Regions from separate parts of the Bradyrhizobium sp. USDA3010 genome, predicted to be linked through region 1. Evidence: riboswitches for the same ligand, from Rfam matches in the RefSeq annotation. Region 1 holds a riboswitch; the other holds the start of a gene.

Region 1 (7,004 bases):
GGCACCTCGCGCGAGCGCACTTCGAGCACGGCGCGCGCGCCCTTGCCACCGGCGCCGGCATAGCCGAAACCGGGATCGAAGAAGCCGGCATAGTGGACGCGGAATTCGCCGACCAGCGGATCGAACGGCACCATCTCCGCGGCGTAGTCCGGCGGTACCTGCACGGCCTCCTTCGAGGCCAGGATGTAGAACTCGCCGGGATCGAGGATGAGGCTGCCGTCGGGCCGCGCCTTGATCGGCTCCCAGAATTCTTCGACCGAATAGCCGCCGCGGCGATCGACATCGACCACGCCGGTGTGGCGCTTGGCGCGATAGCCGACGAAGCCGCCCGAGTTCTCGCCGGACAGATCAACCGACAGCGCGACGCCATGGGTGAGATCGGCATTGTCGGCATCGACCAGCCGCTCGGCGGCATGCAGCGCGTCGAGCTCGTCGGCGGTCAAGGTCGCCTCGCCGATCCGGAAACGGACCTGGCTGAGCCGCGAGCCCTCGCGCAGCAGCACGGGAAACGTCTTCGGGCTGATCTCGGCATAGAGCGGGCCGTGATAGCCGGCGCCGATCATGTCGAAGCGGCGGGTGCCATCGGCGATCACGCGCGTGAAGACGTCGAGCCGTCCGGTCGAGCTCTTCGGGTTGGCGGCCGCCACGATCTCCGGCGGCAGCGCCAGGCTCTCCAGCAGCGGGACGATGTAGACGCAATTGGTCTCCAGCACCGCGCCGTCGGAGAGATCGATCTCGTGCAGCTTCAGCTGGTCGATCCGCTCGGCGACGGTGGCATCCGGTCCTGGCAGGAAGCTGGCACGGACGCGGTAGGCGATGTCGCCGAGGCGAAGATCGAGGCTCGCCGGCTGGATCTGGCTCTCGACGAAGTCATAGGCGGGCAGAATGAGGCCGGCCTCCGCCATCTCCGCGATCATGCGGTCGGGCAGAATTCCGTTGGATTCGTCTTCCAGCGTGAACGACACGATGCGGTCCCTTGGCGATCCCTCGAGATGGCCCAAAATCATACTCTGAGCGGCCACCAAGCCCCAAATTATGGGCTTTTACGGGTTATCCGATGACCGTCTTGACGGAAAGGGCGCGAGGGAATATCAGCTGCACTTATCCCGTGGTGATTTGAGCCGGCCGGCTTGCAGCCACGTTAAATAAGTCGCTAAACAGGCCGGGGACAGTGTGATCCCGGCTTGTGGAGGTTGCTCCAGGCCGGTTTTTTTATGGCCATTTTCGCCAGGAAATGGCCACTTCGGAGGTCACATGTCTGAATCCAAGTCTTCTGAATCCAGGTCTTCTGAAGCCAAGTCTACTGCCCACCTTCGTCCCGAAACCCGCCTCGTCCATGGCGGCACGCTCCGCTCGCAATTCGGGGAGACGTCGGAGGGGCTGTTTCTCACCCAAGGCTACGTCTACGACACCGCCGAGCAATGCGAGGCGCGCTTCAAGGGTCAGGATCCCGGCTTCATCTATTCGCGCTATTCCAATCCGACCATTGCGATGTTCGAGCGCCGCATGATCGAGCTCGAGGGCGCGGAAGCCGCGCGCTCGACCGCGACCGGCATGGCCGCAGTGACCACCGCGATCCTTGCGCCGCTGAAAGCGGGCGATCATTTGGTGGCGTCGAAGGCCCTGTTCGGCTCCTGCCTCTACGTGGTGCAGGACCTGTTGCCGCGCTACGGCATCGAGACGACGCTGGTCGACGGCCTCGATCTCGACCAGTGGCAGCGCGCATTGCGGCCGAACACCAAGACCTTCTTCCTCGAGAGCCCGACCAATCCGACGCTCGACGTGCTCGACATCGGCGCGATCGCGGAGATCGCGCATAGCGGCGGCGCCCGGCTGATCGTCGACAACGTGTTCGCGACGCCGATCTGGCAGAGCCCGCTGTCGCTCGGCGCCGACGTCGTGGTCTATTCCGCGACCAAGCATATCGACGGCCAGGGCCGCTGCCTCGGCGGCGTCATCCTGTCGTCGGAAGCCTTCATCGCCGAGCACATCCATAATTTCATGCGCCAGACCGGTCCGTCGCTGTCGCCGTTCAACGCCTGGGTGCTGTTGAAGGGGCTGGAGACGCTCGGCATCCGCGTCCGCGCGCAGACCGAGAACGCGGCGAAGATCGCCGAGGCGCTGGCGAAGCATCCGAAGATCACGCGGCTGGTCTATCCCGGCCGCCCCGATCATCCGCAAGCCGAGACCGTGAAGAAGCAGATGGGCGCCGGTTCGACGCTGGTCGGCTTCGAGGTCAAGGACGGCAAGGCCGGCGCCTTCCGCTGCCTCAATGCGCTGAAGATCTCACGCATCTCCAACAATCTCGGCGATGCCAAGAGCCTGGTCACGCATCCCGCGACCACGACGCATCAGCGCCTGGCGCCGGAGGCCCGCGCCGAGCTCGGCATCAGCGAAGGTTTTATTCGCTTCTCGGCCGGGCTCGAGCACCCCGACGATTTGATCGAGGATATTGAGCGCGCGCTGGAGCAGGTTTGAGGCTGGCGTAGAAGCCCCAAATGGGCTGCTCTCTCTCCCGCAAGCCGTCGTCCCTGCTTTCGCAGGGACGATACTGATTTTGCGGTGGCTGGTTCGCGCTGGCATATTCCGCAAGCGGGAGAGGCGAAGGAACCGCCCTTACGTCGCAGCCGTCGTCACGCCGCCGTCGACCACGATGGTCTGGCCGGTCATGAAGGTCGAGGCATCGGAGGCGAGATAGGCCACCGCGCCCGCGATCTCGTCGGGCTCGCCGATGCGGCGGAGCGGCGTCGACGCGGTGCGGCGCTTCAGATTGTCCGGATCCTCCCACAGCGCGCGAGCGAAGTCGGTCTTCACGAGGCCCGGCGCCACGCAATTGACCCGCACGCCCTTCGGTCCCCATTCGCCGGCGAGGCTGCGGCACAGCGCAAAGTCCGCCGCCTTGGAGATGCCGTAGGCGCCGATCACGGTCGAGCCGCGCAGGCCGCCGATCGAGGAGATGATCACGACCGAGCCCTTGCCACGTTCGGCCATCTGCGGGATCGCCAGCGCGGAAAGCCAGATGTTGCTCTTGACGTTGGAGCCCATGATCTTGTCGAAGGCCTCGTCCGTGATGTCGAGCAGCGGCCCGTAATAGGGATTGACCGCGGCGTTGCAGACCAGGATGTCGATCTTGCCGTAGTGCTTGATCGTGCCGGAGATCAGTCCCTCGACTTCCGCCCGGCGCGCGATATTGCATGGGATGACGAGCGCATCACCGCCCGCCTTCTTGATGCCGTCGGCGACCTCCTGGCAGGCATCCGCCTTGCGCGAGGAGATCACGACCTTGGCGCCGAGCTTGGCCAGCAGTTCGGCCGAGGAGCGGCCGATGCCGCGGCTCGAGCCGGTGACGACCGCGACCTGGCCGGTGAGATCGAACGGGGTGTTCTTCATTGTTGTTGCCTCCCGGATGCGCCGTCATTCCGGGGCGCGACGCAGCCGCGAACCCGGAATCCATTAGGCCGCATCATTGGTTGTGAAATGGATTCCGGGTTCGCCGCGCTGCGGCGCCCGGAATGACATCAGTGTGCTTACGCCAACAGCCCGCCGCCCTCGCTGACGCGACGGAGGTGGTAGTCGGTATCGCCGAGCGTGTTCTCGATCATGGTGAGCCGCTTGAAGTAGTGGCCGATCTTGGCTTCCATGGTCATGCCGATGCCGCCATGAAGCTGGATCGACTGTTGGCCGACGAACTTCAAGGACTTGCCGACCTGCACCTTGGCGGCCGCGACCGCGGACGAACGTTCCTTGGCATCGCTGAAGTCCGACGCCATGGTCGCGAACATCGACATGCTGCGGGCCTGCTCCAGCGCCACGAACATGTCGGCGGCGCGGTGCTGCAGGCTCTGGAACGAGCCGATCGCAACACCGAACTGCTTGCGGGTCTTGATGTACTCGACGGTCTCCTTGAGCGACTCGTCCATCGCGCCGACGGCTTCCGCGCACAGCGCAATGCGGGCTTCGTCCGCGACGCGCTCGATCAGGGGCAGGCCGTTCTCGGGATCGCCGATCGCGGCATCCGCACCGACCTCGACATTGGTGAAGGTGACGTCCGCCGCGTGCAGACCGTCCTGCGTGGGATAGCCCTTCTTGGTGACGCCCTTGGCGTCCGCCGGAACCAGGAACACGCCGATGCCGGTCTTGTCGCGCTGGCCGCCCTTGGTGCGCGCGGTCACGATCAGCGTGTCGGCGTTCTCGCCGTTCAGCACGACGAACTTCTCGCCGTCGATCACCCAGCCGTCGCCCTTCTTCTTGGCCGTGGTCACGACGTCAAAGAGGTCGTAGCGCGAGTTCTTCTCGAGCTGCGCGAAGCCGAAGGTCTTGCTGCCGTCGATGATGCCGGGGATGTACTTGGCCTTCTGCTCGGCCGAGCCGCCATGGCGCAGGAAGCCGCCGGCGACCACGACGGTGGCAAGATAGGGCTCGACCACCAGCGCCTTGCCGAGCGCTTCCATCACGATCATGGTCTCGACCGCGCCGGCGCCGAAGCCGCCGTCGGTCTCCGCGAAGGGCAGACCAAGCAGGCCCTGCTCGGCGAGCTTGCCCCAGAGCGCTTTGCTCCAGCCGCCCTTCTCCTTCATGTACTTCTTGCGCGCATCGAAGTCGTAGGCATCCGCCAGCAACCCGTCGACGCTTTCCTTGAGAAGCCGCTGCTCCTCGGACAGATCAAAATCCATGTTCGTTCCCTTAACTAACTGATCGTTGTTCAAACCGGGACCTCTTCACCTCGCCCCGCTTGCGGGGAGAGGTCGGAACGCATCGCGAGATGCATTCCGGGTAGGGGGTACAGGTCTCTCGGCATTCCCTGCACGGAGAGAGGCCCCTCACCCCAACCCTCTCCCCGCAAGAACGGGGCGAGGGAGAAGAGCATCAAAGCCCCAGCACCGCCTTGCTGATGATGTTGCGCTGGATCTCGTTGGAGCCGCCGTAGATCGAAACCTTGCGGTTGTTGAAGTAGCTCGGCGCGATCTGCGCGGTCCAATCCATGCTCTCGTTCGAGCCGGCATCGCCATGCTCGTCGTAGGGCGCGGCGAACGGACCGATGATCTCCATCAGAAGCTCGGTGGTGGTCTGCTGGATCTCCGAGCCCTTGATCTTGAGCACCGAGGAAGCCGGGTTGGGCTTGCCCTTGCCGTGCTTGCCTTCGTCGGCGACGACGCGGAGCTGGGTGAGCTCGAGCGCCTTCAGCTCGATCTCGCAGGCCGTGAGCTTTTCCCGGAACGCCGGATCCTCGATGACCGGACGGCCGCCGGACTCGACCTTGGAGGCCAGCGCGCGGATGCGGCGCAGCCGCTCCTTCGAGACGCCGACCCGAGCGATGCCGGTGCGCTCATTGCCGAGCAGGAATTTGGCGTAATCCCAGCCCTTGTTCTCCTCGCCGATCAGGTTCTCGTAGGGAACCTCGACGTCGTCGAAGAACACCTCGTTGACCTCGTGGCCGCCGTCGATGGTCTGGATCGGGCGCACGGTGACGCCCTTCGACTTCATGCTGAACACGATGAAGGAGATGCCCATCTGCTTCTTCGCGGCCGGATCGGTGCGGCAGAGGCAGAAGATCATGTCGGCGTGCTGGGCGAGCGTGGTCCAGGTCTTCTGGCCGTTGATGATCCACTTGTCGCCACGGCGCTCGGCCTTGGTCTTCAGCGACGCAAGGTCCGAACCCGAGCCCGGCTCCGAGAAGCCCTGGCACCACCAGTCGTCGACATTGGCGATGCGCGGCAGATATTCCTTCTTCTGCTTCTCATTGCCGAAGGTGTAGATGACAGGGCCGACCATGCTGACGCCGAAGGCGAGCGGCTGCGGCGCAGGATAGGACTGCAGCTCTTCGTTGAAGATGTAGTGCTGCACGGTGGTCCAGCCGGTGCCGCCATATTCCTTCGGCCAGTGGGTGACGCCCCAACCCTTCTTGTTGAGGATGCGCCACCAGGTGACCATCTCGTCCTTCGACAGATGGCGGCCTTCCTGCAGCTTGCGCCGGGTCTCCGGCGGCACGTTGTTCTTGAAGAACTCCCGTACCTCCTCGCGAAACGCTATCTCTTCCTTGGTGAAAGCGAGATCCATCGGATCCTCCTTTTTGAAAGCTAAACTACCCTTCTAACTCTCTCGCTGTCGTCCCTGCGAAAGCAGGGACCCATAACCACCGGCCACCGCAACTGGCAAAGCCGGCTGCCGCTTGTGCCTCTTCCGAGGGCCGCGGCGTATGGGTCCCGGCTCGCGCTTCGCTTGGCCGGGACGACGAAATAACTACAACACCTCGAACAGACCCGATGACGGCGTCCATCATGAGCGCGATCCTGATGCGGTTTGTTGCGGTTTGGATGGAGGAGTCTTGGGCTGCTGCTGCCGCAATTCATGACGTGACAGCTTGCCGACCGGGGTGCGCGGCAGCTCGTCGACGAACTCGACCGCCGCCGGCAATTCATGCTTGCCGACCTTGCCGGTGAGGAATGCGCGCAGCTCGTCGATCGGGAATTCCTTCTCGCCGTCGCGCAGCTTGATGAACGCCTTTGCCGCCTCGCCGCGGTAATCGTCGGGGATGCCGATCACGATCACCTCCTGCACGGCGGGATGGGTATAGATCGCCTGCTCGATCATCTGCGGATAGACGTTGAAGCCGCCGGAGATGATCATGTCCTTCTTGCGGTCGACCAGATAGAAATAGCCGTCGGCGTCCATGTAGCCGATGTCGCCGGTCAGGAAGCGGTCGCCGACAAAGGCCTCCGCGGTCTCTGCCGGCCTGTTCCAGTAGCCCTTGGTGACGTTCGGGCCGCGGATGCGGATCTCGCCGACCTCGCCGACCGGCATCACCCTGGTGGGATCCTCCAGCGACACCACGTCCATCTCGATGCCGGGCAGCATCAGCCCGATCGAGCCCGGCTTCTCCGGCCCTTCCTTGGGGTGGCCGGTGCCGGGCGAGCAGGTCTCGGTCATGCCCCAGCCGCTCTTCAGCTTCATGCCGACGCGGCGCTCGAAGATCTTGGCGACTTCGACCGGCAGCGGCGCGCCGC
Region 2 (7,004 bases), on a different contig from region 1:
CTGCGAAAGCAGGGACCCATAACCACGAATGCCAGTTTGTCATAGCGATACTGGGTTGACGAGTCCCTTCCGCAATATCCGCCGCGGAGTATGGCCCTGCTTTCGCAGGGACGACGGAGAGTGTGTGGACCGAGCCCCGGCTACTTCTTCAAATTCGCATGCGGCCGGCCGAAATCGGGCGCAGCCGAATCCTGGCCGATCTCGACGATGCCGCGGCGGATGGCGCGGGTGCGGGTGAAGTGGTCGAACAGCGCTTCGCCGTCGCCGCGCCGGATCGCGCGGGTGAGCTTCGACAGATCCTCGGTGAATGTGCCGAGCATTTCGAGCACGGCGTCCTTGTTGGCGAGGAACACGTCGCGCCACATCGTCGGGTCGGACGCCGCGATCCTGGTGAAGTCGCGGAAGCCGCCGGCGGAGAATTTGATGACCTCGGATTCCGTCACCTGCGCCAGCTCGTCGGCGGTGCCGACGATGGTGTAGGCGATCAGATGCGGCAGATGGCTGGTGATCGCGAGCACGAGGTCATGATGATCCGGCGTCATGATCTCGACCTTGGCGCCGAGCGCGGCCCAGAACGCGCGCAGCCGGTCGGTCGCCGCAGGATCGGTGCCTTCGGGCGGCGTCAGGATGCACCAGCGGTTGATGAAGAGCTCGGCGAAGCCGGAATCCGGTCCCGAATGCTCGGTGCCGGCCACCGGATGCGCCGGCACGAAGTGCACGCCGTCGGGCAGATGCGGCGCCATGTCCTTGACGACGGCGCCCTTCACCGAGCCGACGTCGGAGATGATCGCGCCGGGCTTGAGGTGGGCCGCGATCTCGGCCGCGACCGGGCCGCAGGCGCCGACGGGAATACAGAGGATGACGAGATCGGCATCCTTCACCGCCTCGATATTGGTCTCGACGACGCGATCGACGATGCCGAGCTCGGCGACGCGCGCGCGCGTCTTCTCCGAGCGCGCGGTGGTCACGATCTCGCCGACCAGGCCTTGCGCGCGCGCGCCGCGCGCGATCGAGCCGCCGATCAGGCCGAAGCCGATCAGCGCGATGCGATTGAAGAGCGGAGCCGTGGTCACGTCGGTTTTCACTTTCCGGCCAGGAAGTCGCGCAGGCCCTCGACCACGAGGCGGTTGGCTTCCTCGGTGCCAATGGTCATGCGCAGCGCATGCGGCAGCTTGTAATTGTTGAGCGCGCGCAGCACGAGGCCGCGCCGCGTGAGATAGGCGTCGGCTTCCGCCGCGGTCTTGCCCTTGTCGACCGGGAAGTGGATCAGCACGAAGTTGGCGACGCTCGGCGTCACCTTGAGCCCGAGCTTGCGGATCTCCTCGGTCAGCCAGTTGCGCCACTGTTCGGTGTGCGTCCGCGACATCTGCACATGGGCAGAGTCCTCGATCGCCGCCACCGCCGCCAGCATCGCCGGCGTCGTGACGTTGAACGGACCGCGGATGCGGTTGCAGGCATCGACGATATGCGCCGGCCCGAACATCCAGCCGACCCGCAGCGCGGCAAGGCCGTGGATCTTCGAGAAGGTGTGCGTCACCACCGTGTTGTCCGTGGTCGCGACCAGCTCGATGCCGAGCTCGTAGTCGTTGCGCGAGACGTAGTCGGCATAGGCGGCGTCGAGCACCAGCAGCACATGCGACGGGAGTTCGGCGCGCAGCCGCTTGACCTCGTCGAACGGGATATAGGTGCCGGTCGGATTGTTCGGGTTGGCGAGCCAGACCAGTTTCGTGCGCGGCGTCACCACCTTGAGGATGGCGTCGACGTCAGCGGTGAAGTCGGTCTCGGCCGCGATGACGTTCTTGGCGCCGTTCGCCATGGTGGCGATCGGGTAGACCAGGAAGCCATGGGTGGTCGAGATCGCCTCGTCGCCCGGCGCGAGATAGGTGTGCGCCAGGAGATTGAGGATCTCATCGGAGCCGGCGCCGCAGATGATGCGGTCGGGGTCGAGCCCATAGGCGCGGCCGATCGCCTCGCGCAGCACCCGCGAGGTGCCTTCCGGATAGTCCTCGAGATGGTCAGCCGCGGCCTTGTAGGCCGCGATCGCCTTCGGCGACGGACCGAACGGCGTCTCGTTGGCGGACAGCTTGAACACCTTGCGGCCCGGTTCCGGCACCGGGCTCTTGCCGGGCGTGTAGGGCGCAATATCGAGGATGCCGGGATTCGGCACGGGGCGGGACATCATCAACTCCGATGGGCGGATGGGCTTAGCCTGGCTCTTATTCTAGCTCTTGGCCGATCCGTTAGAGGGCACCGTATAGCGCGTTGCGTGGCTGCCGACGAGGGCCGAAGAGCGCACCGAGGCGCCGGCCTCGATCAAGGCGAGCTTGATCTTCTCGAAACCCTTGTTGGTCAGGTCTTGCCCGGTGACCGAGACCAAGAGCGCCGCGCCGTCGAACGCGGTGTCGGGGACCGCGACGATCTCGGCGAGCGGGGCCAGCGCGCGGGCGACATCGGCGTTCCAGCCGGAGACGCGCACGCTCCAGGTCTGCACCTCGGTCACCATGGCGTCGTCGGCGACCCGCGAGATCACGAACACCGGCAGCGCGGCGGGATGGTCGGCGCGTTCGAGGAACGGCAGCCGTGCGATGATCTTCGGCGCGCCATCGGCTTCGAGCGCATTCCACCACGGCGTGCGGCTCGCGATCGCGGAGACCAGCGCGAGGTCGCCCTTCGACTTCGCCGCCGCCTCGACCGCGGCCTGGGCGCTGAAATGCGACACGTAAGGCACCACGAAGCCGAAGTGAAACCGCGCCGAGTCGCGCATGGCGGACTCGCCCACGGAAACATCGGCATGCACGGCGAACGGCGCCTGCACATAGGTGAAGGTCGAGATGATGACGCGCCAGATGCTCTCGATGGTGTCGAGCGGCAGGATGCCGCGATGGCGCCTCACCAGCTCGCGCATCATGCTGGCCTCGCGCGCCGGGCGGAACGCCGAGCCGACCTCCTGGGTCTTCTTGACCTGGATCAGGCGGTCGATGATGTCGCCGCGCGCCATCAGCAGGCGGTGAACCTGCTCGTCGATCGCATCGATTTCCTTGCGCAGCTCCTGCAGCGAGGGCGGCGACGGGGGTGGGTTGGACATGCTCTCAAACCTTGTCGTCCGGGCGGCCCGATGCCGTGCCGGACAGGGTCCCTGATTAGGAAAGACGGCCAGCGAAAGCAAAGAGAAACGTCGCAGGCGTGCCTTGCGCATTCGGTTAACCATCGGCGCCCGGCAAGGGGAGGTTCGCTGGCCGCCTTGACGACGGCAGGCCTGAGGACTAGGTTCGCTGCACTCCGTGGTCATTTGAGCCGGCCGGCTTGCAGCCACGTTAAACAACTCGCTAAACAGGCCGGGGACAGATCAGCTCCCGGCCGAACCTTGTTCAGGCCGGGTTTTTTATGGCCTGATTTCTGTTCGAGCCCTCCCGTGCGAGGGCAGGGTCGCCTAGATGAGCAACGTGCGTCCGATACCGAGCCCGCAAACTCAGAGCGATGATCGCGCCCATGAGGCCGATCACCCGTCGTCATTGGTGGCGAAGTTCGGCATGGATCAGCCGCTCAAGCTCGATTGCGGCGTCGATCTCGCGCCGTTCCAGATCGCCTATCAGACCTATGGCCAGCTCAATGCTGACAGGTCCAACGCGATCCTGATCTGCCACGCGCTGACCGGCGATCAGCACGTCAACAACATCCATCCCGTCACCGGCAAGCCCGGCTGGTGGGACACCATGGTCGGCGCCGGCAAGCCGATCGATCCCGAACAATATTTCATCATCTGCTCCAACGTGATCGGCGGCTGCATGGGCTCGACTGGCCCGGCGTCGCTGAACCCTGCGACCGGCAAGGTATGGGGGCTCGATTTCCCGATCATTACGATCCCCGACATGGTGCGCGCGCAGGCGATGCTGATCGATCGCCTCGGCATTGCGACACTGTTCTGCGTGGTCGGCGGCTCGATGGGCGGCATGCAGGTGCTGCAATGGACCGCGGCCTATCCCGAGCGCGTGTTCTCGACGCTCGCGATCGCGTGCTCGACGCGCCACTCGGCGCAGAACATCGCGTTCCACGAGCTCGGCCGTCAGGCGGTGATGGCCGATCCGGACTGGCGCGGCGGCCGCTATGTCGACGAGGACACCCATCCGCATCGCGGACTGGCGGTGGCGCGGATGGCGGCGCACATCACCTATCTCTCGGACGCCGCGCTGCACCGCAAGTTCGGACGGCGGATGCAGGATCGCGAGCTGCCGACCTTCTCGTTCGATGCGGATTTCCAGGTCGAGAGCTATCTGCGCTACCAGGGCTCGTCCTTTGTCGAGCGCTTCGACGCCAACAGCTATCTGTATCTCACGCGCGCGATGGACTATTTCGACATCGCCGCCGACCACAACGGCGTACTTGCGAAAGCGTTCACCGGCATCAAGACGCGGTTCTGCGTGGTGTCGTTCACCAGCGACTGGCTGTTTCCGACCTCGGAATCGCGTGCCTTGGTGCATGCACTGAACGCGTCGAGCGCACGGGTGTCGTTCGCCGAGATCGAGACCGATCGCGGCCATGACGCGTTCCTGCTCGACGTGCCGGAATTCCTGGAGATCTCCCGCGCCTTCCTGCAGGCCGCGGGCAAGGCGCGCGGACTGAAGGACGACGGCCAGTCATGAGCATGCAGCAGACATTGCCCTTGCCGGGCGTCGCGCCGGAGCGGACCGGCGGCTATCGCACCGATCATCTGCTGGTCGCCGACATGGTGCGGCCGGGCTCGCGCGTGCTCGACGTCGGCTGCGGCGACGGCGAACTGCTGCAATTGCTGGAGAGCCGCGGCATCGACGGCCGCGGCATCGAGCTGTCGCGCGAGGGCGTCAATGGCTGCGTCGCCAAGGGCCTCGCGGTGGTGCAGGGCGACGCCGACACCGACCTCGTCAACTATCCCGATGATGCGTTCGACTATGTGATCCTGTCGCAGACCTTGCAGGCGACGCGGCAGCCCAAAGTGGTGCTGGAGAACCTGCTGCGGATCGGCCATCGCGCGATCGTCTCGTTCCCGAATTTCGGGTTCTGGAAGATGCGGCTGCAGCTGCTGGTCGGCGGTCACATGCCGCGCACCGAGAATCTGCCGGCGAGCTGGTACGACACCGCGAACATCCATTTCTGCACCATCAAGGATTTCGTGCAGCTCTGCGAGGAGATCAACGTCAAGATGGAGCGCGCGGTGGCGCTCGATCTCTACGGTCGCCCGGTGCCGCTCAACCTGCCCTGGTGGGTGTGGAACATGTTCGGCGAGCAAGGCGTGTTCCTGCTCAGCCGGGGTGGGAAGGGGAAGTAGTAGCTGCGCAGCAATGTACGCTCGTCATTCCGGGGCGATGCGCAGCATCGAGCCCGGAATCCATTTAGTCCACGAAGCCTGCGGCCCAATGGATGCCGGGTTCTCGCTTCGCGAGCCCCGGAATGACGGGTCACACCGGCGCCGCCACCAGCGACTTCGGATCGCGCGCCGGCCAGCGGCCGGCTTCCACCAGCGCGATGAAGCGCTCGACCATCTCGTTGAACAGCGCCGGCTCCTCGAGATTGAGCACGTGACCCGATTTCGGGAAGAAGGAAAGGCCGGCGGCCGGCAGATGCTGCTTCAGGAACATGCTCGGCGCGATGCAATTGTCGTCCTCGTCGCCGCACAGGATCAGCGCCGGCGTCGCCGCGCGCTTGATGGCGTCGGTCATGGTGTAGATCGAGGGCCTGCCGCCCTGGAAGCTGCGCATCGTGTTGGCTGAGCCCTTGGCGTCGTGGCGGGCGAGCGCGGCGTAGAAATCGGCATGGCCGCGCGGGTCCTTGACCAGGAACGGAATCCGGCTCGGCGCCTCGCGCGTCACCTTGGCGACCTCGGCGGAGCCGATGGACTCGAGCTGCTCGGCATTGGCGCGGCACTGCGCGCGGAAGGCATCGAGATGCTCGAGGCTTGAGCCGGAGCCGACAGCGGCCAGTGTCATCGACAGCGCGCGCTCCGGCGCGTTGAGCGCGACCTGCAGCGAGGAATAGGAGCCCATCGAGAGCCCGATGAAGTGGGCCTTCGCGATGCCGAGGTGGTCGAGCACCGCGAGCGCGTCGGTGTAGAAATGCGTGTAGGTGTAGACGTCGGCGCTCGGCGGCACGTCCGACGGCGTGTAGCCGCGCGCGGAATAGGCGATGCAGCGGTGTCCGCGCGAGAAGTAGCGCATCTGCGGTTCCCAGTTGGTGTGATCAGCTGCGAATTCGTGCAGAAAGATGATCGGGGTGCCACTGCCCGCCTCTTCGAAATGGAGGCGGACATTATCTTTCGTGATGGCATGGGGCATTGAAATTCTCCTCTCGTTGGCCGCTCCCAGATTTGCAATTAATTTCCGCGGCTGCAATGCGGCTATTCTGGCTATTTTCGTCAAGGAATTTGCGCGGAATGACCCCGAAATCGTTTTCGCAACGCCGCATGAAATCTTCCTCTCGCCACATCCCGATCTTCAAAACCACCGCCGCGTTTCCGAGGGAATGCGACGGGGAGTTGGGGGGCGTTTCAGAGGATCTCGTGAAGTATGGTTCAGTTGCTTGCGTTTCGCCGGTCGCTTCGAGTTTTGGCGTTGGCTCTGTGTTCGCTCACGCTCGCCGTGATCTCCGCCGCTCCGGCGTCCGCCCGTCCGCATCATTCGCGTCACGCGCATTCGGCCCATGTCGGCCATCACGCGCGGCACTATTCCCATCATCACCATCGGCACGCAGCGCGGCCGTCTCGCACCGAGCGTCGCGCCCAGATGCAGGCGGGCGGCTTTGGCGAGGCCAATGCGGCCGTGTTACCGGGCAGCGCTGAGGCCGCGTCCAACACCGATGTGAACGCGGCAGGTGGCTTCGGCTCCTCCGGCATCGTCGACACGGCGCGCCGCTATCTCGGCGGCAACCCGACCGGCCGCTCCAGCCTGTGGTGCGCGCGCTTCATGAACATGGTGCTGCAGCAGACCGGCCATCGCGGCACCGGCTCCGACATGGCGAGTTCGTTCGCCAAATAC

What was found. Region 1 has a riboswitch for S-adenosylmethionine ahead of AC066Y_RS13105 (O-succinylhomoserine sulfhydrylase). Riboswitches for the same ligand answer to the same signal wherever they lie in the genome.
Region 2: linked by a shared signal. The riboswitch ahead of metX (homoserine O-acetyltransferase MetX) and the one ahead of AC066Y_RS13105 (O-succinylhomoserine sulfhydrylase) in region 1 are both predicted to bind S-adenosylmethionine.

Annotation. Positions count from the first base shown of each region.
Region 1 covers NZ_JBWJZD010000006.1:303,567-310,570, reverse strand. The annotation lists gene AC066Y_RS13110 (2'-deoxycytidine 5'-triphosphate deaminase) at 1-965, opposite strand, end outside; SAM riboswitch at 1,099-1,178, shown strand; gene AC066Y_RS13105 (O-succinylhomoserine sulfhydrylase) at 1,255-2,478, shown strand; gene AC066Y_RS13100 (SDR family NAD(P)-dependent oxidoreductase) at 2,617-3,390, opposite strand; gene pimD (pimeloyl-CoA dehydrogenase small subunit) at 3,528-4,673, opposite strand; gene pimC (pimeloyl-CoA dehydrogenase large subunit) at 4,867-6,057, opposite strand; gene pimA (dicarboxylate--CoA ligase PimA) at 6,277-7,004, opposite strand, start outside.
Region 2 covers NZ_JBWJZD010000001.1:199,901-206,904, reverse strand. The annotation lists gene AC066Y_RS00875 (prephenate/arogenate dehydrogenase family protein) at 141-1,073, opposite strand; gene hisC (histidinol-phosphate transaminase) at 1,082-2,179, opposite strand; gene AC066Y_RS00865 (chorismate mutase) at 2,222-3,085, opposite strand; SAM riboswitch at 3,272-3,351, shown strand; gene metX (homoserine O-acetyltransferase MetX) at 3,435-4,640, shown strand; gene metW (methionine biosynthesis protein MetW) at 4,637-5,302, shown strand; gene AC066Y_RS00850 (alpha/beta fold hydrolase) at 5,433-6,305, opposite strand; gene AC066Y_RS00845 (TIGR02594 family protein) at 6,537-7,004, shown strand, end outside.